3 regions of the Pseudarthrobacter woesei genome follow, and region 2 is predicted to be linked to each of the others. Evidence: riboswitches for the same ligand, from Rfam matches in the RefSeq annotation. Region 2 holds a riboswitch; each other region holds the start of a gene.
The links. A riboswitch is a leader RNA that binds a small molecule or an ion and turns the genes downstream of it on or off. The one in region 2 is predicted to bind cyclic di-AMP.
Positions count from the first base shown of each region.

Region 1: another riboswitch for cyclic di-AMP. It lies ahead of ACZYZE_RS18230 (NlpC/P60 family protein); the one in region 2 lies ahead of ACZYZE_RS07815 (M23 family metallopeptidase).
Region 3: another riboswitch for cyclic di-AMP. It lies ahead of ACZYZE_RS02990 (aggregation-promoting factor C-terminal-like domain-containing protein); the one in region 2 lies ahead of ACZYZE_RS07815 (M23 family metallopeptidase).

Region 1 covers NZ_JBVAYU010000021.1:697-10,279, reverse strand. The annotation lists gene ACZYZE_RS18270 (DUF5671 domain-containing protein) at 1-1,490, opposite strand, end outside; gene ACZYZE_RS18265 (LpqB family beta-propeller domain-containing protein) at 1,487-2,020, opposite strand; gene ACZYZE_RS18260 (DedA family protein) at 2,090-2,740, opposite strand; gene ACZYZE_RS18255 (DUF5129 domain-containing protein) at 2,899-4,356, shown strand; gene ACZYZE_RS18250 (DUF1918 domain-containing protein) at 4,380-4,571, opposite strand; gene ACZYZE_RS18245 (serine hydrolase) at 4,627-5,715, opposite strand; gene ACZYZE_RS18240 (helix-turn-helix transcriptional regulator) at 6,014-6,211, opposite strand; gene ACZYZE_RS18235 (dihydrofolate reductase family protein) at 6,446-7,003, shown strand; gene ACZYZE_RS18230 (NlpC/P60 family protein) at 7,112-7,864, opposite strand; cyclic di-AMP (ydaO/yuaA leader) riboswitch at 7,869-8,069, opposite strand; gene ACZYZE_RS18225 (hypothetical protein) at 8,238-8,507, shown strand; gene ACZYZE_RS18220 (DNA alkylation repair protein) at 8,531-9,199, opposite strand.
Region 2 covers NZ_JBVAYU010000004.1:77,834-87,416, forward strand. The annotation lists gene serC (phosphoserine transaminase) at 1-67, opposite strand, end outside; gene ACZYZE_RS07810 (iron-dependent transcriptional repressor DtxR) at 376-1,071, shown strand; cyclic di-AMP (ydaO/yuaA leader) riboswitch at 1,223-1,436, shown strand; gene ACZYZE_RS07815 (M23 family metallopeptidase) at 1,441-2,265, shown strand; cyclic di-AMP (ydaO/yuaA leader) riboswitch at 2,404-2,573, shown strand; gene ACZYZE_RS07820 (NlpC/P60 family protein) at 2,883-3,641, shown strand; gene ACZYZE_RS07825 (HNH endonuclease) at 3,864-4,364, shown strand; gene mobA (molybdenum cofactor guanylyltransferase) at 4,489-5,169, shown strand; gene ACZYZE_RS07835 (DUF6457 domain-containing protein) at 5,153-5,440, shown strand; gene ACZYZE_RS07840 (molybdopterin molybdotransferase MoeA) at 5,542-6,903, shown strand; gene fdhD (formate dehydrogenase accessory sulfurtransferase FdhD) at 6,985-7,857, shown strand; gene ACZYZE_RS07850 (alpha-mannosidase) at 7,963-9,583, shown strand, end outside.
Region 3 covers NZ_JBVAYU010000001.1:613,441-623,023, forward strand. The annotation lists gene ACZYZE_RS02950 (zinc-dependent alcohol dehydrogenase) at 1-403, shown strand, start outside; gene ACZYZE_RS02955 (6-pyruvoyl trahydropterin synthase family protein) at 408-806, shown strand; gene ACZYZE_RS02960 (glycosyltransferase) at 814-1,950, shown strand; gene ACZYZE_RS02965 (DNA glycosylase AlkZ-like family protein) at 1,955-3,208, shown strand; gene ACZYZE_RS02970 (nucleoside deaminase) at 3,259-3,762, opposite strand; gene ACZYZE_RS02975 (phosphatase PAP2 family protein) at 3,824-4,708, shown strand; gene upp (uracil phosphoribosyltransferase) at 4,721-5,356, shown strand; gene ACZYZE_RS02985 (glyoxalase superfamily protein) at 5,430-5,807, shown strand; gene ACZYZE_RS02990 (aggregation-promoting factor C-terminal-like domain-containing protein) at 6,375-7,136, opposite strand; cyclic di-AMP (ydaO/yuaA leader) riboswitch at 7,135-7,294, opposite strand; gene ACZYZE_RS02995 (HAMP domain-containing sensor histidine kinase) at 7,459-8,931, opposite strand; gene ACZYZE_RS03000 (response regulator transcription factor) at 9,043-9,583, opposite strand, start outside.

The DNA of each region.
Region 1 (9,583 bases), on a different contig from region 2:
GCGCCGGTGGCCTCTTCGATGGCCCGGTGCAACGGTGCCGGATCGGAGCCGGTAACCAGAATGACGTGGCCGATGGTCCGCTTCCGGGCGGGCCCGGCTGCGGCGAGGACGGCCCGGTCGTGCCGCCAGACGGCGAAGTGGTACCCGGCGGCCAGCCCGGTGGCCACGAGCAGGCCGAGCGGGGCTCGGATCCGCTCCACCAGGGTCCCGCCGGCGACGTCGGCCAGGAAGTATTCGAACATCCTGAAACCGATCACCAGCAGGGTGATGACCGCGACCACGGCGCTCAGCCCGAAGACCACGATCAGATATACGCGCCGGGCGCTCAACCCTGCCCCGGATCCACCTGCCGCGGGCTTCCAGGACAGCGGTTTCCACGAGATCCACCAGACCGGGCCGCCCACCAGGAGCGAACTGATCCCGCCCAGCAGCAGCGTGCGCACCCCGGAGCCGGCGAGTGGGGCCGCAGCCATCGCGAGGGCGGCGTTGACGATCACGCCGATTCCGGAGGCGGCTGCCACCAGGGCAACGCCGGAGGTCACCAGCTTCCCGCCCAGCCGGGTGGAGTCCGCCCGGCCGCGCGCCAGGCCCCGGTGGTAGACCCAGACAAGCGAGCCGATCGCGGCTGCGGCGAGCGCCGGGGCCAGTGGCTCGAGCAGGACAGCCATCGGACCGGCGCGGTCGAACGCCAGGCGGAGGAGCACGAACAGCGCAACTCCGGCGCCGCCGAGGGTGAGGATTCCCGCGCCCAGTACGCCGACAAGGATGAGCGCCACGTTGGCGAGCCCGGTGCGCAGCCGCTGGCCGCCGTCGTGCTTCCAGTGCCACCACCAGACCAGCCCGCCGCCCGCGGCCCAGGCGAGCGACTGCAGCACCGACACCCACCAGGGCTCGCCCACGGCTGCCACCACCGTGGCTCCGCGCAGGGCCGCATCAAGCAGGGCCGACAGCGCCGTGACGGCGCCGCCGACGCCCAACACGAGCCCGTAGTAAGTACCGATCACCGTGGGAACGTCGGCGAGGTCGGCGGGACGTTTCCTGTCATGCCGCCACATCCAGCGGTGCCAGATCCAGATGGCGGCCCAGACCAGCCCGGTGGCCAGCGACAGCCGCCATTGCGGCGGTTGCCCGCCGATGAGCGTGGCGAGCGTGCTCAGCAGGTTGCTGGTGGCAATGATCAGGGACAACGCGCAGGCTCCGGCCAGGTACAGGCCCCAGCCGACGGAGGCACGCTCGGACTCGTCGCCGAGCCTGCGCCACACCGCCCACCACAGGACCGCGGCGAGGGGGCCGCCAATCAGGGCGAAGGCCAGCGAGCGCGCCAGCCCGGCGACGTCCCCCACAGCCAGCTCCGTGCCGGCAATCAGGAGCCGTCCCACCAGTCCGCTGAGCCCGACGGCGGCGATCACCACAAGTGCGAACAGCAGCGCGTACGTGATCAGACGCCGCACGGTGCGCTGCGCCGACCCCACGTCCGTGCCGGCGCTCATTGCTTCACCGCCTGGTTTGGGCACACCGTCAGCTGCCAGGGAGCGTTGTCGATGAGCCATTTGCCGCCGGACTTGACCAGATCGAAGCCACCGTCGACCTGGTACTCGGCGTTGCCGAACGGGCCGCCGCCCTCGGACACCGTGATCAGTACCTTCACATCGGCAGACTCCGCACGTTCGGTCGTCGCGACCAGGGTGACCCGGAGGTTGTCCACTGCCATCCGTTCCACGTTGACGCACGAGCTTCTGGCGGAGTCGCTCAGATATGCCGCAGCGGCGGTCTCGTCGCCGGCGATCACGGCGGCGGAATAGCGCTGGACCACACCGGCGGGAGTGCCTTCGTCCAGCGCCGCCGGCTCCCCGCGGGTGAACACAACAACCAGGGCCACGATTACCAGTACGGCGATCGCGGCCAGTATGGCGAGGAGGGTCCGGTCTTGCTTCCGCAGTGCCTGCTCCTGTGCTGCCGGCTCCGCAGGGGTGGCTGCCGGCGGCGGCTGCGGCTCGGGGTCTTTCGCCTCTGGGCTCATGCCGTCAGTATGGAGGAGCAACGGCACCCCGTCACGGTGTCTTTAGGCCTCATTCGGCGGCGGACGCACTCAGCGGTCCCGGCCGGTCCGGTTCCTCCGGCGTTTGACGTTACGGGCAATCAGCCACCCGACGACCGCGGCCACGGCCGCGTAGACGGCGTAGTTAAGGAAGCGCGAATACTCGTCGATGAGCCGGTACTGCGACCCGAGCAGGGCCCCCAGCCCGATCAGCAGACCGTTCCACAGGCTGCTCCCCGCGACAGTGAAAAGGCTGAAGGTCACAAGGTTCATCTTCTGGGCACCGGCCGGCAGCGAAATCAGGCTGCGAACGCCCGGTAATAGCCGGCCGAAGAACACCGCCGACCTTCCGTGGCGGCGGAACCAGCCGGCGGCCCGTTCGAAGTCCGCGCGGTCTACGAGGGGCAGCCGGGACAGCCAACGGATCGAACGATCCAGCCCCAGCCACGCTCCCAGCCAGTACAGGAGCAGCGCGCCCGTATACGCGCCCAGGATACTGGTGAAGTAGACGAGGACCAGGTTCATGGAACCCAGCCTGGCCAGGAAGCCTGCCAGCGGAAGGATCAGTTCGCTGGGAATCGGCGGGAATACCGTCTCGGCCAGGGTGAACAGCCCTACCCCCCACTCCCCCAGCGCATCGACGGCGCGGGCGGCGAACCCGACAACACCGGTGAGATCGTCAACCGGGCCGGGAGCCGTCACGACGGCAGCCGCCCTTCAGTATCCTTGACCACCGGCGCACGCTTCCCTTCCCTGCAGGCTTCGGTGGCCAGCCTAGCCGAACCGCTGCTACGGCAGGAGGCGAAGGCAGGCGCGCACTTCCCGTCGACGCGGCCGGAGGCAGGCACTACGCTCAACAAATGGGTATTCTGCGGAAAGTCCTCGGCGTCGTGGTCCTGGTCCTCATCGGACTGGTGGGCGCGGGACCGGCGGCACACGCGGTCCGGCCGGTCGACGTCGTTGTGGAGGACCGGGCGGGAGTGCTGGACCGAAACACCCTGCTGCCGGCGGTGCAGTCCATCGAGTTCTACCAGCCCACCAAGGTGGCCGTGTATACGTACAACGGCACCGCTGCGGACAACCTCAACGAGGAAGTCCTGCGCTTTGCCCGCGCCGAGCATCCCGATTGGATCAGCGCCGACGGGCAGAAGTGGGCGGACGGGCTGTTCATCTTCGCCCTCGACCCGGTGGGCCGGCATGTCGGAACCTATATGGGGGAAGACCGCAAGGTCTCCCCCGAACAGCGCGATGACATCCAGAACGCGTCCAAAGAACTCCTGCGCGATGCCCAGTGGACGGACGGCACCGTTGCCGGCATCCAGCGCGGCGCGGAACTGATCAACCAGCCCTGGTACCGGTCCACCGCCTTCCTCATCACGGCCTGGACGACGGCGTCTGTGGCTGTCGCCGGGGCTGCTACCTGGCTGATCGTCCGTTGGCGGACCCGGGTGGACAGCCGCAAGGCACTGGCCCGCGGGGATGCCAGCTACGCCAACGTCAGCATGGACCTGCAGGTCACCGAGCTCAATGCCGGCACCATCCCCGAAGCCTCGCGCTATGGCAGCACCGTCCTGGAGAAGCACCGCACCTTCATGGCGAAGTACAACACCGCCACCGGACTCTCCAACCAGGTGCACGCCCTGGCCGCCAGGGACCTGAGCCGGCGGCCCAACCTGAGAACGGTCCGGCAGTTCGCCGACGCCGCAGAGGAACTCGACGTCCTGGACGACGTCATCGCGGACACCAATGCCCTGCTCAACCGGGGCAGCTCATGGGCCCCGGCCTGGGACCGGCAGCTGGCACCCTTCCGCAACGACCTCGCCGCCCTCGAACAGATGCTCAGTAAGCGCCATGCCGAGGGCGACTCCGCGACGGCGGCCGCTCTCCGGTCCTTCCGGGATCAGAGCCACCGGGAACTCGAACGCTGGACGTCCGAGTTGTCGGACGGAACAATCACCCCCGAAACGGCCCTCGACCGGCTGCGGGACGCGCGCACCCACCTCTCCGAACTGCTGAAGAACCACGCCGACACCGTCATCGATGGCTTCGCGAAGAACGACAAGGAAGCCGCGCTGATGCGCAAGGAGATGGAGAGCGCCCAAGCCGGGACCAAGGCGAAGTACGGCCGCACCTACGAGCCCAGCATCCTGGGCACGGTCTACCCGTCCTACTACTTCTTTTCGGTTCCCACATTCAATTCCGGCTTTAACACAGGCGTCAGCAACGTCGGCAGCGCCCGTGGCGGGGGCGGCAGCACCACCGGCTACGGAAGCAGCGGCGGAAGCTTCTCCGGCTCCGGCAGTTCGTCCAGCTTCTAGGGCCGGGATTCCGGGCCGGGCCGTCAGGCTGTTGGGCGGGGTTCGACGACGAAGTCGCCGCCGGGAAACATGATTGTCTCGTGGCCGTCGTCGAACCTCACATGGTACGGCGGCGACCCGTCGGATCCCCTGACCTCCAGGATTTCACCGTGCCGGTCCGAGGATTCGACCGTTGTGCCCCGGATGATGATGCGGTCTCCTTGTGCTGCTTTCATGGCGTTCACCTCCCTTCTTCAGCGTACGGTTCTCGGCCCCTCGGGGGAACGGCCGTCAGAAGAGTCCGGCCGCAATCGTTTTGGTCAGCTGGTGGATGACCCGGGTTCGGGCCGCCATGTCGGACGTATCCCGGCCCAGCGTGTAGACGACGAAGACATAGGCCCGCTCCCCCTGCACCAGGATGCTCGCGTCATGCAGGTTGCCAAAGAGCAGGCCGTATTTGTGGTAAACGGTGATGCCCGCGGGGACGGCGGCCGGGACCAGCGATTCATAGTTGGTGTGCTGCAGGTAGGACAGCAACTGTCCCGTGTTCGCCGCGTTGAGCAACTGGCCGGTGTACAGCCGGTACAGCGTCCGCGCCGTCTCGGCGGGCGTCAGGGTGTTGAGCGTGCGGTCGTAGGTGATCCCGATTGACGCCGCATAGTCGGTCAATCCCCTAGCGCCAACGGCGGCCATGATCAGCGCCCACGATTCGTTGTTGCTCTGCTGGACCATCTGCCGGATCTGGACGCCGGCCGTTGATACCCCCATCCGGGCTGCAAGGGAGGCCTTGCCGGTTTCCACCAGATGGTAGTAGGCCGAGGCGGCGAGGATCTTCGCCGTGCTGGCGGCGACGAACTTTGCCTTCACCCCGTAGTCATGCACCACACCGTCGGTCACATCAATCAGGGCCACGCCCACCTGGTAGCGGCTGTTGGCTGTGATGACGGCATTGATCTGGGCGTCGAGTTTCGGACTGATGGACAGCACCGCAACGGCCGGGACGACGGCGTCCGGCGGCGGCGCCGTCGTCGGCGGCACTTGCGACGGCGGTACTTGCGACGGCGGTACAGCTGAAAGCACGTCGGATGGCGGCAGCCCGGACGCCGGAGGAACCGTGTGTTCCCCGCCGGCCGTTCCCGGGGAATTGGGAGCGGCGGACACGGACGCCCCGGCAGGTGCAACGGCGTCGGCGGGCACCCTGGCCTGGATTGCAATGCAGAAGGAGGTCGCCGAAACCAGGGCGAGTGCGGCGGCGGCCGCCGTCAGGCGATGCCGGCGGATCCGGCCCAACGGTTCCGGCAGGCGCCAGCCGGACCGACGGGTGGCAACATGCGTGTGGCGGCCGCTGCTGTAGTGGCGGCCGGGCCCCCAATTTTCCATCGGGCCTCATCCCCGGCACAGCGAAGGGCTGGGGTGGGCTGTCGCCTCGTACACGTTCGCAGGCATGCTGATCCTCCGTGGGCTAGAACCGCGGTAGGGGCTTCAAAGTTTCTGAATTCTGCTCTGCGGGGGCTCCGAGCGCAAGAGTTTTCGCTTTGGAAAACCTTGGGTCAGGCGCCCAGATCGCGGCGCCGGGAGCGCAACTAGCGCTCGGTGAAGGCTGCGGCCGCTGCGGCAGGCCCAGATTGTCGGCGATTTCTGTCCAGTGCCGGCCGCAGGAACCCTCCCGGGGCGGGAGTCAGCGCACCGTAAGCTGCAGGCCCAGCACGTTGCTCACGGCTATCACGGCCCGCAGCGAGGGGTTTCCGGTGGCGGTCTCGATCGCCCGGACGGTTCGTACCGAGGTGCCGGCCAGATGGGCCAGGTTTTCCTGCGTGATGCCGGCGTCCTTGCGGGCGCTGCGGATGCTCGCTGCAATCGACGCCACGTCACGCATGGCTCCTCCCCTCCGGCAGGATACTGCCGGTGGCGGCAGTCCAGTTCGTTCATCGTGGCCCAGATTCCGCGCTTCGGCAAGATGCTGCCGGTATGGCATGCGGGCGGTGCGGCCTGATTCGGCTCAATGCTGCCGCCCGGCGCCGGACGGCCTCGCCGGTTCTGACCCTGCCTCTGGTCCGGGCCCCGGCGTACGCTGGAGCGATAACCCACAGCCAGATGAAGGAGCCCCGCGATGCGCAAGGTCATTCTGATGATGCAGATATCCCTGGACGGATTCATCGAGGGCCCGGAGCAGGACCTGAGCTGGCACATGGTCGACGAGGAACTGCACCATCACTTCAATGATCAGCTCCGGACCATGGGCGCCTTTCTGGACGGCCGCGTCACCTATGAGTTGATGGCCGGGTTCTGGCCGACGGCGGACCAGGACCCCTCGAGCACTGCACCGGAGATCGACTTCGCCCGGATCTGGCGGGACATGCCCAAGATCGTCTATTCCAGGACCCTGGCGAAGGCCGGCTGGAATACCGCGGTGGTGCGGGACGTCGTCGTTGAGGACGTCGTGAAGCTGAAGGAAGAGTCCGGCGGGGACCTCGCGCTTGGCGGGGCCGAAATCGCGGCGGCCTTCCGGCGGCTCGGCCTGATCGATGAGTACCGGATCTACGTCCACCCGGTCCTGATCGGACGCGGCAAGCCCTTGTTTCAGGAGACGGATACGCTGACAAAGCTCCGGCTGCTGGAGACGCGCGTCTTCGGCAACGGCGTGGTGCTGCTGCGGTACGCGGGCTGACCGGCCGGACCGGCTGGCGGGCTGGCCCGGGCACGCGAAAGGCCGGTTGATCCGCGGCCCCCAAGGCAACCGATCAACCGGCCTTCTGCACGCTGCTGGCGGGTGCTGCTAGCCGGCGCGGACGAAGGTCACGGGGCCGGTGGCGGTGAGCCAGGACAGCGGGTGAACCACTGTCTGGTTCTTGCCGTTCATCCCGCTGCTGAGCACCTGACCGTTGCCGACGTAAATTCCGATGTGCCCGGACTGAACTACCATGTCGCCCGGCTGGGGATCGCCGACTACGCTGCCGTAGTTCATGAACTGCATCGGGCCGAGGTCGCCGACGGGGATTCCGGCTGCGCCAAGGGCCTTCTCGACCAAGGCGGTGCAATCCTGTGTTATGCCCAGTTGGCCGTAAGCGGCGGAGACCATAGTGGCATTTACGCCGCCGGCCGCCGGGGCTGCGGCGGGAGCGGCGGCAGCGACCGGCGCTGCCTGGACCTTCACCGCGGCCTTGGCGGCTGCCGGGGCCGCTGCCGGCGCCTTGGCGGCCGGGGCTGCTACGGGCTTGGGCTGTTCGATCACCGGGGCCGGGGCGGTAGCCACGGCCGGGCGCTCGAAGGTGATCTGGACTGCGGAATCCGCAAGGACCGGTGCACCCACCTGGCCCTTGACATCGACGGACGACGCCGGTGCGGAGTCGCGCTGGACGGGGGCCTCGGCGGCGTTGGCGGCCATGGCACTGCTGAGCACCAGGCCGGAGGCCGCGGCGATCACTGCAGCCTGGCGGCCGAAGATGCCTGCCTTGGCGGACAGGATTGCGGAACGGCGTTTGCTGCGAAGGTCGGCGCGCTTAGGCGCAAGGGTATTGCTGGAAGTCATAAAGGTAGCCTCTCCCAATGCCTGCGAGGTGAGCTGTCGGATTCGGATGGAAGGCACCCGGCCGCACTCTGGCCCTAACTTCGGACTGTGCGGCTTCACCCCAAGACCCCTGGCGAACAGCGGGTCAAAAGTGGTTTCCCCGTCTCTGCCGGACGTTGCTGCGAGTTGTCCCCCGGGCCGCGGCAGAGTTAGGCAATCGGCTGGGGGGCGCCTGTTTCGAAGCAACAGGCACCTAACAACGGTAACGGTATGATCACGGAATGTCACATTGAGGTAACGGAGGAGGTGGTCGCGGGCGGTCTTTTGCACCCGCTGGACCCGGCCCCCGGCATAGGATGATGCCATCAGCGTTCCCCCGAGGCGGAGGCCCGAAATGAACAGCCGCGAAGTCACCAGCCACTGCGTCGCCATCTGCCAGCTAAGCAACCAGCCTCGGGAGGACTTCAGCGTCAATACCGAGCTGCTGGTCCTGGAAAGCGGGGAAGTGCATGTGTCCACGTGGGATGCTGAGCCCCGCGACGGCGGCTTTGACGTCTTCGTCCTGAATGACCGCGTTGACGCTGCGGGCTTTATGGTGGTCACCGACTGGGAGTTCCTGGACGGCAAGGCCTACGCTGTAGTGGAGCGCCGCCCGGCCGCGTAGGCACGTCGCTGCGAATCGGCCCATCAGTACTCCAGTTCGGGCCGGTGCCTCGCCATGTCGGCGACCACCAGGGAGACCGCCTCTGTGGCGATCGCCGCGCCGTCGTCGTCCAACCGGCTGAGCCCGGGTGGCTCTGCCAGCACCGAGCGGGCGCGGCGGACGAATCGGGCCCAGTCCCCCGTACCGGACCGGAGCGCACGCAGCGGGGACAGCAGTGCGGCACGGCGCAACCAGTGGTCGGGATCCCGCACCCAGCGGTCCAGGACGCTGTCCGCGCGCACCCCGCCCACGACGTCGAGCCCCGCGATCATGGGACCGACGACGTCGATGGCGAGCGGATCGACGAGCCCGCGCAATTGCGCCTCGCGGATGAAGCGCTCGATCCGGGTCAGGTCCGTGTTGGTCAGCAGGCGGACGCTGGACTGCAGGAGCACGACGGCGGCGAGGCGGCGCTCGAAGACGGGTACCTCCCACAACTCCGAGCTGAGGGCAGTGATGTCATCGTGCGTCAGTTCCGGGTGGCGGCGGAGGGCGTCGCGGACGGTTCCGCGCACCGCTCCGACCGAGGCGCCGTAGTACTGCAGCTCGGTGCCCTTCGACGCGGTGCCGAGCCGAGCCTGCGTGTCCTCCGCACGGCTCCATGACGACTCGCGCTGCAGCGCAAGGTCCATGAATTCGCCGGCGTCGCTCATTGGTTCATTCTTTCGCACTCTCTGGATGGGCCTTCGGTAACTCCCGGAGCAGCTTCTGAACGAATAGCTCGCCGAAGGCGGCGGGGTCAGCGGTCAGGCCGCCGGCGTAGGCCTATCCCGGACGGGTCACTAGTATGAGGCATGGCCGCGGCAAAAAGAGGTTCAGAGTTGATCAGGCACGTAACCGTTGTCCTGCTCAGCCTCTCTCTATTCGCTACGTCCTGCGCCGCTGGGGAGCCCTCAGCCCCGGGAGATGACGCTGCCCGGCCATCCCCGCGTGAGGCGACGCCTGAAACGCCGGTTTCAAACTCATCAGTCAGTCCTGAAACCTCCCCAGCGGACGGAGCCATCTCCCATACGGCCAGCGCATTGAGTCGGGAGCTT
Region 2 (9,583 bases):
GTCCGGCGCCGAACCGGCCGTCCCTGGGCAGGAGGTTTGCGGGGATCGTGATGCTGGTGTCGCTCACAGTGGCTCCAATTTTTGATCTGGTACAAAGCGCTGGTACAAAGTGTGGCTCCGGAGCTGGCCCGGCGGGGTGGCTGCAACGGAGCCTACTTTCATTCTGCCTGACTGCGCCGGACTGGCGGGAAAGGAGCCCGACATAGTCCGGTCATTGAAAACGTTGCCGGGGTACCGTGGGGCGCCGCGAAATTATCCGGACAAATTCAAAATAGGCTAGGCTGTCCTGCGAGCGTACGGCCGAGCTCGCCAGGGCTCATCCTGCACGCGGTACGTGGGAATGACGCAAGGACAGCGCTCGAGGAGCTGAGCTGAATGACGGATCTGATCGATACTACGGAGATGTATCTTCGGACCATTCTGGAGCTTGAAGAAGAAAACATCGTCGCCCTCCGCGCGCGCATCGCCGAGCGGCTCCGCCACTCCGGGCCCACTGTTTCCCAGACCATCGGACGCATGGAACGCGATGGTCTGGTGGTTGTTTCCGGCGACCGGCACCTTGAGCTGACCGAAACCGGCCGGAAACGTGCCATTGAAGTCATGCGCAAGCACCGTCTGGCCGAACGCCTCCTGGCCGACGTGATAGGCCTCGATTGGGCCTACGTCCACGAGGAAGCCTGCCGCTGGGAACACGTGATGAGCGAACGCGTGGAGCGGCGGATCTTCGAACTGCTCAACCACCCGACCGTTTCCCCGTACGGCAACCCGATTCCTGGCCTCGCCGAACTCGGAGGCCCGCCGTCCCCGCCGCACCCGGTCGGTGTCGTGAACCTGCTCGAAGCCATGGCCGGCTACGGAGCCGATTCCCGGATCACGGTCAACCGGCTTGCCGAGCCCATCCAGGTGGAGCCGGAACTGCTTGTCCAGCTCGACGAGGGCGGGATCCGTCCCGGTGCCCGAGTCTCGCTGGAGCGCGTCGGCGAATATATCTCGGTCCGAGTGCCGGATATCGAGGGGGCCCTCGAGCTGCCGCCCGAGGTCGCCGCCCATGTTTTTGTTACGGTCGGTTAACCCCACTTCAGCCATCACTTGTGGGATGACCCACAAGTTGTGCACTACTGCCGATAACGGATTTATCACCGGGCGGCTTAATCGCCTATAGTTGATGACTAGTACCGATACCAAAGCGTTATCTGATCCGAAGCCGAGCTCTGCCAGCGGATCAGTCGCAGAGTCACCTTCTGGCAGGGGCGGGGGAACCACTTCCGGCTGTTTCAACACAGCCTTGGGGTGAAGTCCGTCAGCGGCAAGCACACTCCAGTGAGGGACTTTTTTTGGATGCCTCTGTGTCTGGGTGCTTGCTACGGCGGACCGGGTCTTTGATCTCTCTGACCCGAATCCGACAGCTAACTTCGCAGGCTATCCAGAGAGGAACCGTTCTTGACCACCCAGACCGCCAGGGGCCGCCGCCGTGCGACCGGCCCCGCTCCGGAGCCGCGTCCGACCGCCGCCTCATTGGCCGACCGCCCACGCGACGCGCACCGCGATGAACGCCGCGGCCGCCGCAGCCCGTTCCGGCAGGTCACCGACTTCGCCGCCGCCAGCGGTGTTGGGCAGAAGGCCGGCATTGCCCTGGCCGCCACGGGTCTGATCCTGACAGTCACGGTCCCCGCGACCGGTCCGGTCACGGCCACCAACGCCGGTTCGCCCGCCGGATCAGTCTCCGCCGCCGCCCAGCCGGATGTTACTGCCGCTGCCGCCGCCAAGATCGACTTCAACCGCACCGCCGTCACCACCCAGGGTGATCCGGACGGCAAGCTCAAGCAACTGCTGAGCGCCCAGGCCGCCGGCACCATCACGCGTGCCGCCTCTTCGGGAAGCCTTGGTGCACCACTGGATCGGATGGACACCGTTTCAGCCTTCGGGCTGCGCGTCAGCCCCATAACCGGCGGTTCCGGCGAGTTCCACCGCGGCCAGGACTTTGCGGCCCAGTGCGGAACAGCAGTCCACGCTGCCGCCAGCGGCACCGTCACGTTCGCTGGATGGCACCCCTACGGCGGCGGCAACCGTGTGGTGATCGACCACGGCAACGGCCTGGAGACCACCTATAACCACTTGTCCTCCTCAAGCGTCCGCGTCGGCCAGCAGGTCTCCCGCGGCGATGTCCTGGCGATGAGCGGGACCACCGGCGCCTCCACCGGCTGCCACCTCCACTTCGAGGTCATGGTCAACGGCGAAGTCGTGGACCCCACCGGCTGGCTCTAAGCCAAGCCGATGGGTCACTCTCGCATTCCTGTGACACGCCGTGATCTGAATGTGACATTGAATCCCAACTGCTGTACCGTATGAGGTACGCCAACTTTTCCGAAGTTGGCGCTCTTGAGTGGATTGCCTAGCTCTGCCACCGCTCAAGGTCCGTTCGCATTACATCGTCTGGCAGGGGCGGGGGAACCAATTTTGGTCTTCGAAAGAAGACCTTGGGGTTAAGTCGCAAAGCTTCCCAGGAAGCGGCGCGGCCGGGTGACTCCCATCCGAATCCGACAGCTCACCTCGCAGGCATTGGGAGAGGCTACTTTTCGTGTCTTCACGCCACAATGCTGCGCTTCACCGCGCTTGCGCGGCTCTTACGAGCCCGCTGGAATCCAACGTTCGTGCTGCCCTTGCCGGCGCCCGGAATGGATCCCACACCGCCGTCTCAATCTCTGCTGAGTCCGGCCCGCAGGCCAAGCACCTGCATGCAGTTCCCGTTTTTGGCGCGTCTTCGCATTACACCCTTCGCTAAGTAACCCATTCGGGGCGATCCGGCGTACCCCCAAGATGCCGGAGCGTCCTCAGACTGCGCCCAAAAAGCGCTTTCCAAGGATCACGAAAGAGAGAACTTAATGACTACTCGTGCAATCGCACGGCACCGCGCCGAGGTCACCAAGACCAACTCGCTGGCTGTCATTGCCAAGGCTGTCGGCGACAACGCCGGCGGCATGGGCCGCCAGGCTGCAGTTATCGCTGCCGCTTCCGGTTTGGTTCTGACCAGCGGTATCGCAGCCAACGCTGCTGAGGCCAATGTTCAGCGCGAATCCACCTCCGCTTCCACGCTCGAAGTCCAGTCGGCATCTCCGGCAACCATCTCGGCTGCTTCCACGATTGCGATCTCCTACGAGAAGCCGGCAGTCACCACCACCCCGGCTCCCGTCGTCGAGGCCCCGAAGCCGGTCGTCAAGGTCCAGGAAGCTGCGACCGCTGCCAAGACCGCCAGCACCAAGGTCGGCGCCACCGCGGCTGTTGCCGCACCGGCTGCCGCTGGCGTTGCCAGCGGCAAGGGCTCCACGATCGCGGCTGCTGCCTACGCCCAGCTCGGCGTTGCGCAGGACTGCACCGCACTGGCCACGAACGCACTGGCCGCTGCCGGCATCAACTACCACGGCTGGCCGGCAGGGTACCTGTCCCTCGGCCGCACCGTGAGCGCCGCTGAAGCGCAGCCGGGTGACCTCGCCTACTACCAGAACGGTGGCGCGGGTATGGCCCACATCGCTGTATACGTCGGCAACGGCATGGCCGTCCACGGCGGCTGGAACGGCGGAACCACCTCTCTGCAAAGCGTCAACGTCGGCTCCGGCCCGGTCTTCATCCGCGTCGGCGGCTAAGAGACCAACTGCCAGCAACACCAAGGACCCCTGCCCCTGCGGCAGGGGTCCTTTGTGTTGCCGCGGGATGAATTTCAGCCGACACGGGTATCCTCCGGCGAAAAAAATTCGGTGATCCGGCACTCGCGTGTTTACTCTTGTGGTGTCGATCCATAGCCCGACCATGCACAGGGCAGCCGGCCCTCGTGCCCCTGGCGGGTGCGGCCGTGAAGAGGTATGCGGATGCGCACTCTCGTTCTGAATGCTGGATATGAACCGCTGGCGGTAGTGACCTTCCGCCGGGCGCTCGTTCTTGTGCTGACTGGAAAAGCCAGTGTCGTGGCCGAAGGCGACGATCCCGTCGTCGGGCCAACGGACATCCTCGGCCGGCCGTCGGTGATTCTGCTGAATCGCTACATCAGGCCCCGGTACAACACCAGGACGGCTGTCAGCCGCCGTGGCGTGCTCCGCAGGGACGGACAGCGCTGCGCCTACTGCGGTAAAGCTGCCCACACCATCGACCATGTCCACCCCAAATCCAGGGGCGGAGCTGATTCGTGGGAAAACCTCGTCGCCGCCTGCCTGCGGTGCAACAACACCAAGGGTGACCACACGCCGGCCGAGATGGGCTGGAAACTCAGCTTCCTCCCGGGGCCGCCGAAAGGCGCGATCTGGCAGATCAAAGAACTGGAAAAGCCGACGCCGGCCTGGGACCCGTTCCTGTTGCCGGAATCTGCTGCCTGACCCGGCCCGCCGCTCCCGGGTGAACGTGCCTGGGCCGCGCTAGGCTTGGCCGGTGGAATTCGATGCTGTCATTCTCGCCGGCGGGCGCTCCTCCCGCCTGGGTGGCGTGCCCAAGGCCGGGCTGGTGTACCACGGCGCCACCCTCCTGGCGCGTGCGCTGCAGGCCGCGCGGGACGCCGGGACAGTCGTCGTTGTCGGCCCGGACCCCGGAACGCTTCCCCGTGGTGTGCTGAGCTGCCGCGAGGACCCGCCGTTCGCCGGACCCGCCGCCGCCATCGCGGCTGGACTCTCAGCGCTCCAACTGCACCATGCTGGGAGTGGGAGTGGGAGTGGGAGTGGGAGTGGGAGTGGGGGTGTTGCGGCACCGCCGCTGACCCTTGTCCTGGCCTGCGACATGCCGCGGGTGGATGCCGCGCTGCGTGTGCTCTTCGAAGCCGCCGGAACCACCCGGCGTTCCGGCCCGTCCGCGCCGGAGGCTGAGCCCCAGGGCGACGGGGTCATGGCGCTTGCGGACGGGCGGAGGCAACCCCTTGTCGGCTTATATGGCACAACTGCGCTACAACGGTGCGTGGACGAAGCTGGGCGCCGTGGCGTGCTCACAAACGCCTCAGTATTTGCCCTTCTTGCTAGTCTTGATGTGCGGGAAGTTACTGTCCCCTCCGGGGCCACGGATGACGTGGATACGTGGGACGATGCCTCCGCACTTGGGGTATCCGGCCTGGTTCACGGCCACGATCCGGGCAACGGGTCCGGAGCCCCGCAGCTGAACCCAACCTTGGAGGCAAACGGTGAAGAGCCAGGATGAAACGCTGGAAGACTGGTGCCGTGCCCTGCTCCAGGCCCTGGAACTGGAGGACGTCGAGGTGGACGTCAACGAGGTCCTGGCTCTCGCGGGTGTCGCAGCACACTCCATAGTGCGCCCCGCCGCCCCACTTACCACCTTCATTGCCGGCTTTGCCGCGGGCCTGGCCGCCGGCTCCGGCCAGGCCACCGATGCTGTCTCCATGCAGGCCGCCATGGCCGTGGCCCGGAAGCTGGCCAAGGACTACGAGGCTAGCGAAGCTTCCGGGGCATGAGAACTGCACCCCCTCACGGCAGGGCGGCAGGCGGGGTCGGCCAAAGCCCAGACGGCCCTGCCGGACCGGCGGAGCCCGGACCGGCGGAGCCCGGACCGGAAATGCCGCACCGGCACCTCGCCCACACCTGGCAGGAAGCCCGGCAGTTCGCGTTCGACTGCGCTTCTCCCATTCCTGCCGCTCCCGTGCCGCTTCGCAGCGCGCTGGGACGCACCCTGGCGGCGGACGTGGCGGCGCTCCATGACATGCCCCACTATCCTTCCTCGGCGATGGACGGCTGGGCGGTCAACGGCAGCGGGCCCTGGATCCTTGCGGAACCCGGCCAGCGGCTGGCTCCGCACCAGGCAAGCCCCATCGTCACGGGCGGGCTGATCCCGGCCGGCGCGAAGGCCGTGCTGCGCAGTGAAAGCGGCAGCATCCGCGGGGACGAGGACGGGCTCCCGGTGCTGCAGACCGGCGGCGCCGCCAAGCCCGGGGAGCCGCGAAACGGCGAACACATCCGCAAGGCCGCCGAGGAAGCGGCCGCCGGTGACCTGCTCATCGGCGGCGGCACCATCCTTAACCCCGCCCATCTTGCCCTAGCTGCCCTGGCCGGCCACGACACCCTGCCCGTGCTTGGCAAGGCGGTGGTCCGGCTTGTACTCACCGGCTCCGAGGTCGTGGCCTCGGGCCTCCCGGAGCCCGGGGAGGTGCGCGACACCTTCGGCCCGCAACTGGCCGGCGTCGTGGACATGCTCGGCGGCATCTGCACCGACGAGGTCAAGATCGGGGACAGTTACGCCGAATGGCTCGCCGCCCTCGAGGACATCGAACCGGCCGGCGCCGACGGGGAAACTGCCCCCGGAGCGGCCGCTGCACCTGCGCCGGAGACGTTGCCCGCCGACGTCGTCATCACCACGGGCGGGACGGGCCGCTCCGGAACCGACCACCTCCGGCGCTCGGTCACCGAGCTCGGCGGTCGGCTGCTGATCGACGGCATCGCGATGCGCCCCGGCCATCCGGCCGTTCTTGCCGAGCTGCCCGACGGCCGCTTCATCCTGGGCCTGCCGGGTAATCCGCTCGCGGCCATGATGGCGCTCTCAACCATCGGCGCCCCGCTCCTGGCAGCGCTGGGGCACCGGCCGCTGCCGCCCGTCGGCGAGGTGCCCTGCGGCTCGATGATCGAACCGGATCCTGGCCGCACCCGGCTGATGCCGTTCCGCCTTCTCTACGGCATGGCGTCGCCGGCGCGGCATACAGGTCCGGGGATGATGCGGGGCCTGGCCGCCGCCGACGGTGTGCTGGTGGTCCCGCCCCACGGCGTGCAACTGGGGGAACTGGTCCCGGCCTTTGCGCTGCCGTGGGGCGCCCCCATCCCGCAGCCGGCAGCCGCCGGAGCGAAAGCGAAGGCCGCCCCAAAACGCCCCACCCGAAAGCCCGCCGGCACCGACGGGCCGGTGGACTGGAGCGCTCTGCTCGGATAGCCGGCAGCGCTTGGAAAACACCGTGCTGGCCACCCGGCCGTGCGCTTGCAATGATGGATCTATGTTGGTTAGGAGTACCTGATGGGCCGCGTAACGCAGCGCCGCAAGGTGCACAAATTTGTCCTGGACGGATCCCCCCAGGCGCTCGAGTTTCCGGTCCGCCACCGCGAGGACATCCTGGCCGTTGAAGAACCGCTGGAAATCCGGATCGGCAGCCTGTCCTACTCCGTCACGATGCGGACTCCGGGCAACGACTTTGACCTCGTGGCGGGGTTTCTGGTCTCCGAAGGCGTCATCTGGAGCCCTGAACAGCTCGTCTCCCTGCGGTTTTGCGCCGGCGAAGACGAAAACGGCGCCCAGACGTTCAACGTCGTCGAAGCCCAGCTGCGGCCCGACGTCGAGCGGCCGGACACAGGACGGAACATCTTCACGTCGAGTTCCTGCGGAATCTGCGGCACGGACTCGATCGAAGCCGTGCATAAGTCCTCGCATTTCAGCCCTGCCGCGGACCCGCTCACGGTGCCGCTGGAAACGCTCGCGTCGCTGCCGGAGTTGCTGCGGGAGGCCCAGGCCGTTTTCGACGTCACCGGCGGGGTTCATGCCGCGGGGCTGTTCCGGATCGCCGGCGACGGCTCCGCTGAACTGCTTTGCCTGCGCGAGGACGTCGGCCGCCACAACGCGGTGGACAAGGTGGTTGGCTGGGCCCTGCGCGAGAACATGCTGCCGTTGAGCGGAACCGTGCTGCAGGTATCCGGCCGGGCCTCCTTCGAACTTGTGCAGAAGGCCGCACTCGCCGGCATCCCGGTACTGGCGGCGGTCAGTGCGCCGTCCAGCCTGGCTGTCGAACTGGCGGAGGCCAGCGGAATGACCCTGGCGGGATTCAGCCGCGGGACCTCGCTGAACGTGTACGCCGGGCAGGGCCGTGTGTCCGTGCCCGCGTCCGTGGCGGGCTGACGGTCACACTTGGCCGGGCGCTTGGCCTCAGGCGCCCGGCGAAGTAGGTTTTATCCACCGACTGGATGCGATTCAGCGGCATCCACGCCAGCGAAGAGGATCACATTGCACGACGACCGCCGTCTTACGGAAGTCCGGCTGGACCGCTTTGTGCGCGAACGCATCATCCCCGCGGTCTACCCGCGCAGTGTTTCCCTCACCCTGAGCAGCTGGGATGTTCCGGATGAGCCGGTGCCGGTCATGGAGGCCCTCCGGCAAGAGTTCACCCCGCAGGAGCAGGGGGCGGCCTGGGGGAAACCCTGGAGCACCAAATGGCTGAGGCTGCAGGGCGACGTCCCGGACGGCTGGGGGACCGGGGTGGACACATCGGTGGAAATCGTGGTGGACCTCGGCTTCAGCGCAGACCTCCCCGGGTTCCAGTGCGAAGGAATCGCCTGGCGGCCCGACGGAACCATTATCAAGGCCATTTCCCCACGGAACCAGTACATCCCGCTCAAGCTGCTGGGCAGCGGCGTTTCCGTCGATTTCTACGTCGAGGCCGCGGCGAATCCCGACCTCTCGCAGGGATGGACCTTCGCAGCCACCCCCTACGGCGACAAGGCCACTGCGGGCAACGATCCGAAATACCGGCTGGGCCGGATCGTCATCGCCGAGCTCGACCAGACCGTGTGGGAGCTGCAGCAGGACATCTGGACGCTCAGCGGGCTCATGCACGAACTGCCGATGGAGCTGCCCCGCCGGCACGAGATCCTGCGGTCGCTGGAGCGGATGCTGGACATCCTGGACCCCGACGACGTGTCCGGAACCGCAGCCGCCGGCCGGGGCGCCCTCGCCGGTGTCCTGTCGCGGCCGGCCTACGCCTCGGCCCATCAGCTGCTCGCCACCGGCCACGCGCACATCGACTCCGCCTGGCTGTGGCCCGTCCGGGAAACCATCCGCAAATGCGCCCGCACGTTCTCAAACGTCGTCGCGCTGATGGACGAGGACCCCGACTTCGTGTTTTCCTGCTCCTCGGCCCAGCAGTTGGCCTGGATCAAGGAACTGTACCCGGAGCTTTTCGGGCGGATCCGCGAAAAGGTCATGACCGGCCAGTTCGTCCCGGTGGGCGGCATGTGGGTCGAATCGGACACCAACATGCCCGGCGGCGAGGCGATGGCCCGCCAGTTCCTGGAGGGCAAGAGCTTCTTCCTCGACGAATTCGGCGTGGAATGCCAGGAGGCCTGGCTGCCGGACACGTTCGGGTACTCCGCGGCCATGCCCCAGATCGTCAAGGCCGCCGGCAGCAAGTGGTTCCTGACCCAGAAGATCTCCTGGAACCAGGTCAACAAGATGCCGCACCACACCTTCAACTGGGAGGGCATCGACGGCACGCGGCTGTTCACGCACTTCCCGCCGGTGGACAGTTACAGTTCGGAGCTGAGCGCCCGGGAGCTGGCGCATGCCGAGCGGAACTACCGGGACCACGGCCGCGGCACAACATCGCTGGTCCCGTTCGGCTACGGCGACGGCGGCGGCGGACCCACCCGCGAGATGCTGGCGGCCGCGCGCCGCACGGCGGACCTCGAGGGATCTCCAAAGGTCCGGCTCGGCTCGGCCGCGAGCTTCTTCGGCCGGGCAGAAGCCGAATACCGGTCGCTTCCCGTCTGGGTCGGCGAAATGTACCTGGAATTGCACCGCGGCACCTACACCAGCCAGGCCAAGACCAAGCTGGGCAACCGGCGCAGCG
Region 3 (9,583 bases), on a different contig from region 2:
CGCCTCGCAGGAAGGCCTGGAACGTAGCCTGCAGCTTGTGGGCGACGAGGGCGACGTCATCGAAATGTCCTGGTACGCCGACCGGAACGTCACGCTGCCGCTGGGGCAGGACTTCCACGCCCGCCGGCTCTCCATCCGCGCCAGCCAGGTGGGCGTGGTGGCCCGGGCCCGCCGCCACCGCCGCACGCACGCGGACCGGCTCCGGCTCGCGGTCTCACTGTTGGCCGATCCCGTCTTCGACGTGTTCCTCACGGGGTCCTCCAGCTTCGAAGGGCTTCCCGACGTGGTCCAGCAGCTCTCCGACGGGACGCTGGACGCACTCTGCCATGTCATTGAATACCCAGTCAGTGAACAGCCCGCCCCTGAAACAGCCACAACAGCCACAACAGAAGCCACGAGGTAAATCCGTGTTCAGCCTGACCGTCCGCCGCAACTTCATGATCGCCCACAGCCTGCCCCGCCCGGCGTTCGGCCCCGCCCAGGGCCTGCACGGAGCCACCTTCGTCACGGAGGTGACCTTCCGCCGTCGGGCCCTGAACGAGGACTCGATTGTGCTGGACATCGGCGACGCCGGTGACGTGCTGGATTCGGTCCTCGAGGGGCTGAACTACAAAAACCTGGACGAGCACCCCGATTTCGCCGGGAAGCTGAGCACCACCGAGGCCCTGGCCCAGTACATCGCCGACGCGGTGGCCGCCCGGATCCGCGGGGGCCAGGACGGGCGCGGGCTCGCCGGGCTGGACGTCACGCTGCGCGAAACCCCCGACGCCTGGGCCGGCTACTCGCTCGACTTCGTCGCCCGCTAGGAACCCGGTGCAGCCGTCCGGCCTCCGCATCCGCCTGGTGGTGCCCGGCAACGTGCGCCACAATTCCGGCGGCAACGTCTACAACGCCGCCCTCGCCCGGGAGCTTTCCGTTCTGGGAGCCGCCGTGGAGACGTGCCCGCTCGACGGCGACTGGCCGGTGGGCAGCGAGGCGGACCGGCGGAGGCTGGGTGCCCTGCTGACGGCCGGAGCCGGTGGCGAGGTCACGGTCGTTGACGGACTGCTCGCGTGCGGGGCGCCGGAGGAACTGGCAGCCGCCGCGGCCGCCGGGCGCCCGGCCTGGATCCTGCTCCACATGCCGCTGGAGGATGCCGGACATGATGAAACCGGGCTGGAACGCCGGGCACTGCGGGCAGCGGCCGGGGTGATCTGCACCAGCGGCGCGGCCGCAGCCGGAATCCGGGCCCGGCACGGGATGGATGGTGTCCGGGTTGCCCTCCCGGGCTCCGGGCCCGCCCCGCTTGCCGCCGGATCCGAGCCGCCACACCTGATCGCCGTGGCCGCCCTGCTGCCGAACAAGGACCAGTCGCTCCTGATCGCCGCCCTGTCAGCGCTGACGGAGCTGCCGTGGACCGCCTCGCTCGTCGGCTCGGATTCCGCCGACCCCGCCTACGCGGCCCGGCTTCGGGACACGGTGCAACGGCTGGGGCTGCAGGACCGGATCCGGATTCCCGGGGAGCTGCGGGGCGAGGCGCTGGAGGCTGAGCGGGCTGCGGCCGACCTCAGCCTGCTGATTTCCCGGGCGGAGACTTACGGGCTGGTGGTCACCGAATCGATCGCACGTGGTGTGCCAGCGGTGGTGCGGACCGGCACCGGTGCCGTCGAAGCGCTCGCGGCCGGGGCCCGGCCGGGGGAGACAACCCTGCCGGGCACCGCCGTCCCCCTCAGCACGGACCCCGCACCGCTGGCCGAAATCCTGCGCCGCTGGCTCACCGAACCGGCGCTCCGCAGCCGCTGGCGCGCGGCCGCCGTCGCCGCGCGGGAGCGCCTGCCCGGCTGGGACACCACCGCACTTACGGTGCTGGCGGCGCTGGCCGGTGCCACGGACACAGGGCGCCCGGCAGCCACGCCGCACGAAAAGACCGCCGCAGACGATTCCCCTGCCGCACAAGCTGTTGGACAATGACCCCATGACGCCCGAGCCCCTCAGCACCCAGCCCCTGGCCGCGAACGCGCCGCCGGCCCGGACTCTCACCCCGGAACGGCTCCGCGCCTGGGCCTGGCACCGGCAGGGCCTCGACGGCTCGCTCGCCGGCTGCACCGCGGAACAGGTGTTTGCCCGGGCCGGCTGGGCACGCTCCGTGGGCGGCGCCAACCCCTACCTCACGCTCTTCGCCCGCGCCGGCATCCGACGCGAACAGGTGGACGCCGACGTCCTCGCGCACCGGATCCTCGAACTCCCCACCGCGCGCGGCTGCACTTACGTCCTGGGCCGGGACGACTTCGCCTGGGCGCTGCAGCTGGGGCGCGACGCCGCCGAGGCGACGGTCAAGGTGGTGGGCCGGCTCGGCGTCGACCGCGGCGAAATCACGCTGCTCGAGGAACAGGTGCTGCACATCCTCGCCGATGCCGACGCGCCGCTGGATCCCCGGCAACTCAAGGACGAGCTGGGCGACTCCGTGCGGAACCTCGGCGAAGAAGGCAAAAAGAAGGGCGCCACCACCACCCTGCCCACCGCCCTCGGCATCCTGCAATCGCAGGGACGGATCCGCCGGGTGCCGGCCACCGGACGCCTCGACCAGCAGCACTACGCCTACGAGCCCTGGGTCCTGCCGGCCAGCCCGCTCGCTGCCGACGAAACCCGAGCCGAGCTGATCCGCCGCTACCTTGGCTGGACCGGCGGAGCCACCGTCAAACAGTCGCAGTGGTTCTCGGCCTTCACCGTGGCCCAAAGCAAGGCGGCGCTGGCCGCCGTCGGCGCCGTTGAGGTGACCACCGCGGGGGGTGGGGGGCTGTGGATGCTGCCCGACGACGTCGAACGCCTCGCAGCGTTCGAGGAACCCGGCGACGAGCAGATCCAGTTGCTTGCCGGGACGGATTCGCTGGTACTGCTGCGCCGCAACGCCGCGGACCTGCTCGCCGATGAGAGCCGGCACACGACGGCCCTGGGTTCGCTCGCCCTGCAGGCGGACCTCCCGGACCATCCCATCCTGGACCGCGGCCGGATCATCGGGCTCTGGCAGTACGAGCCGGGCAAGGAACGGATCGTGCCCTGGCTGTTCCACACCACCACTCCGGCGGTGACCCGGCGGATCGCCCAGGTGGAGGCCTGGATCCGGGAGGACCTGGCCGACTTCCGCGCCTTCAGCCTCGATTCACCGGCCACCCGGCAGCAACGGATCGACGCGCTGGCGGCATCCGCTGCAGCATCCGCGGGACACTAGCGCGCCGGCCAGGCGAATCAGGTGCAGAGGGGAGCGGCGATGTCCACGGTTCAGCTGCCGCGGTGCCCGGCGAAGAAGTCGTGCAGCAGCGCCGCGCATTCCTGTTCCCGGACCCCGGCATACACTTCCACCCAGTGGTTGAGCCGCCGTTCGCGGAGGACGTCGAACACCGAGCCGGCCGCCCCGGCCTTCTCATCCCACGCGCCGAACACCACCCGCGGAATGCGGGCCAGCACCACCGCCCCGGCGCACATGGCACAGGGCTCCAGCGTCACCACCAGGGTGCAGTCCGCCAGCCGCCAGCCGTCACCGGGCTTGCCGTCCGCTGCCCGCCGCTCCTGCAGCCGGGCTGCGGCCTGGCGGATTGCCACCATCTCGGCGTGCGCCGTCGGGTCCCCGAGCGCTTCGCGTTCGTTGCGCCCGGAGCCGAGCACCGCGCCGTCGGGCCCGATCACGACGGCGCCGATCGGCACATCCGCCGTGGCCAGCGCAGCCCGCGCCTCGGCGAGGGCAAGGCCCATCCACTCTGCATGGCGGGGCTCCGGGGAAGTCATTGCTCAATGATAGTTTCGAGGAAAGGGCAGCTGTGAAAAGCAAAGCATTGGGGAGACGGCCGTGAAGACCTTTGCAGAACGTTGGGGCAAATGGGTGGTCCCCTACGCTGCCCTGTGGCTCACCCTGGTGATCGGCGGCATCGTCGTCGTGGCGCTGGCATTGCTGGGCGCCGAAGTGTATGACAACGTGGTGGACGAGGCCGGACTGGCGAACCTGGACGAACCGGCCCTGGCCCTCGCCGAGGACCTGCGCACGCCGGAGTTGAACTCGGCCGTCACAGGTTTCACCAATATTGGCGGAAGCATCGGCATGCCGATCCTGGCGGGCATCCTCACCGCCTGGCTCACCTGGCTGAACCGCACCTGGCGGCCGATCATCCTGGTCTGCGGTGCCGCTGCGGTGTCCATCACGGCCACGACGTTCGGGAAGAACCTGTTCGGCCGGGCCCGCCCGGATTTCGTCCACGCCGTGCCGCCGTACGAAACGTCCCCGTCCTTCCCCAGCGGGCACGCCCTCAACTCCACCGTGGTCATCGGTGTGCTGGTCTATCTGACCTGCCTCCAGCTGAAGAAAACCTCGGCCCGCGCCGCGGTGATCGCCGCCGGTGTGATCTTCATCGTGGCGATGGGCCTGAGCCGGGTTTTCCTGGGGCATCACTGGATGACGGATGTGATCGCCGCGTGGCTTCTCGGACTTGCCTGGCTGGGCATTGTGATCCTGGCCCACCGGCTGTTCCATGCGCTGCGGCACCGCGAGCATGCAGGCCCGGCGCCGACCTTTGACCACCCGGCGCACCTCCGGGACGGACGCCCCGACGGCGCCGGCACCGGCCGCGCGAACGGCGTCGACGGCGGCCCCGCCACCCTTGCTGCCGGGAGCGAAGGCACCACTACGGACGACGTCGGCGCCCGCGGCCCCACGGGCGGGTCAACAGCCGCCGGGTGATAGTTTTGACCCATGCGCATTCTCGTTGTGGACCACCCGCTGGTCGCCCATAAGCTCACCGTTCTGCGGGACAAGAACACCCCTTCCCCGGTCTTCCGGCAGCTCACCGAGGAACTCGTCACGCTCCTCGCCTACGAGGCGACCCGCGAAGTCCGTACCGAGCCGGTGACCATAGAGACTCCGGTCAGCACCACGATCGGCACCGCCTTCACCAAGCCCACCCCGCTGGTGGTCCCCATCCTGCGCGCCGGGCTCGGCATGCTCGAGGGTATGACCAAGCTGGTCCCCACCGCCGAGGTGGGCTTCCTGGGCATGGCACGGGATGAAGAAACCCTGGACATCATCACCTACGCCGAGCGCCTCCCCGAGAACCTCACGGACCGCCAGATCTTCGTCCTGGACCCGATGCTGGCCACGGGCGGCACACTGCGCGAGGCCATTAAGTTCCTCTTCAAGCGCGGCGCCTCCGACGTCACCTGCATCTGCCTGCTGGCCGCCCCGGAGGGTCTGGCCAAGCTGGAAGAAGAACTTGCCGACGCCAACGTGACCATCGTCCTGGCCTCCATCGACGAGAAGCTCAACGAAAAGTCCTACATCGTGCCGGGTCTGGGCGACGCCGGCGACCGCCTCTACGGCGTGGCCGGCTAGGCCCGCCGCCGTCGAAACTGACGCCGGCGGCCTAGGGTTCCGGAAAATACGGGCCGGGACTAGCCTGGCCCCCATGGACTGGAAACTTGAACTTGTGTTTGTCCCCGTGTCCGATGTGGACCGCGCCAAGGATTTCTACGTCAACAAGGTGGGCTTCAACGCCGACTTCGACGAGCGGCCCATGGACGGTATCCGGTTCGTCCAGCTGACCCCGCCGGGCTCCGGCTGCTCGATCGCCATGGGAGAAGGCATCACCGACGCGCCGCCAGGCACCGCCTCCACACTTCAGCTCGTGGTCAGTGACATTCACGCCGCGCACAAGCAGCTCAAGGACAACGGTGTGGACGTCAGCGACGTCGATGTCCAGTCCTGGGGGCACTTCGTCTATTTTGCCGATCCAGACGGCAACAAATGGGCGGTGCAGTACCTCCCCAACCGTCCGAACGGCTAGCGGCCATTTCGTTAGTTCGTCGGGCGTTTGGATCCAAGGGGCGGGTTGGCCGGGCTCAGGGGACATGCCCCGCTCTGGGGCCAGCGGGCGGACATGTTCCGGTTGTGCCCGGTCCCGGGTGAGGGGACTGGGCATGTCCTCCCGCGGAGCAGCCCGGTTCCCCGCCGTCGGACACACCAACGCGTGGACGGACATGCCGCGCGCGCCCGTACCGTGACGGTCCTTCCCAGTTGCTTCGGCGCCGGAAGCCAAAAGTGCGCGGGAATCCGGGCTTTTCTCGGGCCGGCAGGCGGCATTGCGGCGGGCAACTGGGAAGGAGCGCGGCCGCTGGCACGGGGACATATTCCGGTTATGACCTGTCCCGGGTGCGAGGAATGGGCATGTCCCCCCGGCGCGAAAGGGTTTTGGCCCGGCCCAAGCCCCCCGACGAACTAGCGAAAATGCCCACGAGTGGCGCCCTCGGGACCGTGGTTCCGGCGACCCATTCCCTGACAGGCAGGCGGGAGGCCCCGGATCCAGCGGATCCGGGGCCTCCCTATTGGCCGTGCTCTATGCTGCCTGTGCTGCCTAGTACCAGTTGTTGGCGTAGTGGAAGTTCAGCGCGCCGCAGGGTGAGCCGTAGCGCTCCTTGACGTAGTTCAGGCCCCAGTTGATCTGGGTCCGGTAATTCGTCCGGTAATCCGCGCCCGCGCTGGCCATCTTCTCGGCCGGCAGGGACTGGACCACACCGTAGGCCCCGCTGCTGGGGTTGGTGGCGGTGGTCTTCCAGTCGGATTCCTTGGTCCACAGCTTCTGCAGGCACTGCATCTCGTTGGCAGCCCAGCCGTACGCTCCCAGCTGCGCGGCGGCGTAGGCCTGCGCGCCGGCAGGGTCGTCGACGGCAACCGGCTTGGCCGGTGCCGGTGCCGGTTCAGGAACCGGTGCGGGAGCCACGGCCGCCGCGGCCGCCGGGGCTTCGGCGGGCTTCACTTCGGCGGCCTGGGGTGCGATGCCGGCGGTGCCGGGCAGGGCCGACTGCGAATCGACGCGGACCCTTTCGAAGTCAAGGTGCGTCAGCGGGTCCGCGGTGGTGGCCGACGCCTCGCTGGAGTTGCCGGCGTTGGCGTTGCGGTTGGCAGTCTCGGCGGCCTGCCCGGCGGCCCCCACCCCTACGAGCACGGCGCAGGTGGCGGCAACGAGGGCAGCGCGGCGGCCGGTGGATCCGAGGCCAGCGGTGAACCGGGACAGGGCTGATGCGGGTCGGGTTTCCTCGGCGCGGTGGCGCGATGCCGTTGGGCGGGTTGCCCGGTTAGCGCTCTCGTGGCGCGTTGGTGCCTTGAAGTCAGTCATGATCGCCTCTCAACGCCTGCGGAGTTAGCTGTCGGGTTCGGATGCGATATCCGGCCGCACGGAACCTCACGTGTCGGCTTCACCCCAAGGGTGCAAAGATGCAGAATGCCCGGGAACTCTGGGTTCCCCGCCTCTGCCTGGTCGAGCGGAATCCGGGAAGCGGCAGAGTTTGGCGTCCGTCCAGATATGCGGCCCCAGTGGTGGCCGCACCCTAAAAACGGTACAGGAGCCGGACGCTTAAGTCACATTTCGGTAACGAGAAGCACGACGGCGGTGCGTCGGCTTGCGCTCCCCGATTGGCTCCGCTCTCCGTTTCGGTGGGCTAGGCCGGCGGCGGTCCGGCGGGAAGCAGTACGGCGAATTCCGTGCGGCCCGGCCGGGAGGTGACTTCGACGGTCCCGCCGTGGGCCGCCACGATCGACTGCACAATGGAAAGGCCCAGCCCGCTGGTCCCCTCGGCAGTGGGAACCGCCGCCGTCGGCACCCCCGGTCTGCCGGGCGCCGCGACGCTGGCATGTGCCGCCGTCGTCACTGCCTGATTCTTGCGGGCGGCGTCGGCCCGGGCGAAGCGCGAGAAGATCCTGCCGACGAACTCGGGGTCGATCCCGCTGCCGTTGTCCGTCACCGTCACTACGGCGCCCCCGTCGGCGGACCGCACCACCGCGGTGATCACTGTCGTGCCGGGCCCGGCGTGCTTGCGCGCGTTGGACAGCAGATTGGCCAGAACCTGGTGGAGCGCGGTCGCGTCGCCGCGGACCACCACCGGTTCCTCCGGGAGCTCCAGCTGCCAGACATGGCCCGGGGCCATGACCTTCTCGTCGCTGACCGCCTCGATCGCCAGCTGGGTGAGGTCGACGTCGCTGAACTTGAGCGGACGGCCCTCGTCCAGGCGTGCCAGCAGCAGCAGGTCTTCCACCAGCGTGGTCATCCGCTCGGACTGGCTCTGCACCCGGGCCAGGGACTTCTCCCCGTCCGGGGTGAAGTGTTCGGTCATCCGCATCAGCTCGGTGTAGCCGCGGATGGCGGTCAGCGGGGTGCGCAGCTCGTGCGAGGCATCGGCCACAAACTGGCGCACCTTCATTTCGCTCTGCTGCCGCGATTCGAGGGCATTGGAGACGTTGTCCAGCATCTGGTTCAGTGCGTAGCCAACACTTCCCACTTCCGTGCCGGGATGCGCCGCCGACGCCGGAACCCGCACCGCGAGAGCCACCTCGCCGGCGTCGAGCGGGAGGCGGGCGACCTTGGTGGCCACTTCGGAGAGCTGTTCGAGCGGCTTCATGGTGCGGCGGATTAGGGCCGTGCCGGCGAGGCCGATCAGGACGAGGCCGCCGGCGGAGACCACCACCATGGTCCACACGAGCGAGCCCAGGGTGTTCTGCTTCTCGGCGAGCGGCAGCCCGGTGACAATGACGTCGCCGTAGGGGGCCCGGGCGGCAGTGAGCCGGTAGGCGCCGGCGGAGAGAGTGCGGTCAACGGGGCCGCCGGTGGGGGTGAGCGCCACGAGGATCTCAATGTCCTCGGCGGAGAGGGATTTGCGGCTGGCGTCGTCGGCGAGGAAGGCGGCGCTGCTGACGGCGCCGTTGAGGATCCGCGCATTCAGGGTGCCGACGCCCTGGCCCCGGGCTTCGAGCGGATCCCGCCGGCCGTCCCCGTTCCCGGGTCCGGGGCGGCCAAATTCCCGGGCCCGTTCGGACGCCTGCTCGAGCTGCGAGTCCAGTTGTTTCGTCAGGAACAGGTCCATTGAGGCATAGCTGAACACCCCGACGGCACCGCAGATCGCCACAAGCAGGCCCATGGCGACCAGGACCAGCCGGGTGCGCAGATGCCAGGTGGACGGGTTGCGCCAGCTTCGCCCGGAAGCGCCTGTCCTATCGGCGCCTGTCCTGTTGGTGCGTGTTGGCACGGATCACTCAGCCGGCTTCAGGACATAGCCGGCGCCGCGGACGGTATGGATCATGGGCGGGTGGTTGGCGTCGACCTTCTTGCGGAGGTAGGAAATGTACAGTTCGACGATGTTTGCCTGGCCACCGAAATCGTAGTCCCAGACCCGGTCCAGGATCTGGGCTTTGCTGATGACGCGTTTGGGGTTCTCCATGAGGTAGCGCAGGAGTTCGAACTGCGTCGCCGTGAGGTGCAGTTCCTCTCCGGCCCGCGTGACGTCCCGGGTGTCGATGTTGAGGACGAGGTCCCCGACCACGAGCTCGGCAGTGTCCATCGCTGCCACGCCGGAGCGCTGGACCAGGCGGTGCAGCCGCAGCAGCACCTCCTCCATGCTAAAAGGCTTGGTGACATAGTCGTCGCCGCCGGCAGCGAGGCCGGTGATCCGGTCCTGGACGTCGTCCTTGGCAGTAAGGAAAAGGGCGGGGACTTCCGGGGCGAAGGCGCGGATCCGGCCGAGCAGCTCAACGCCGTCGAACCCGGGAAGCATAACGTCGAGCACCAGTACG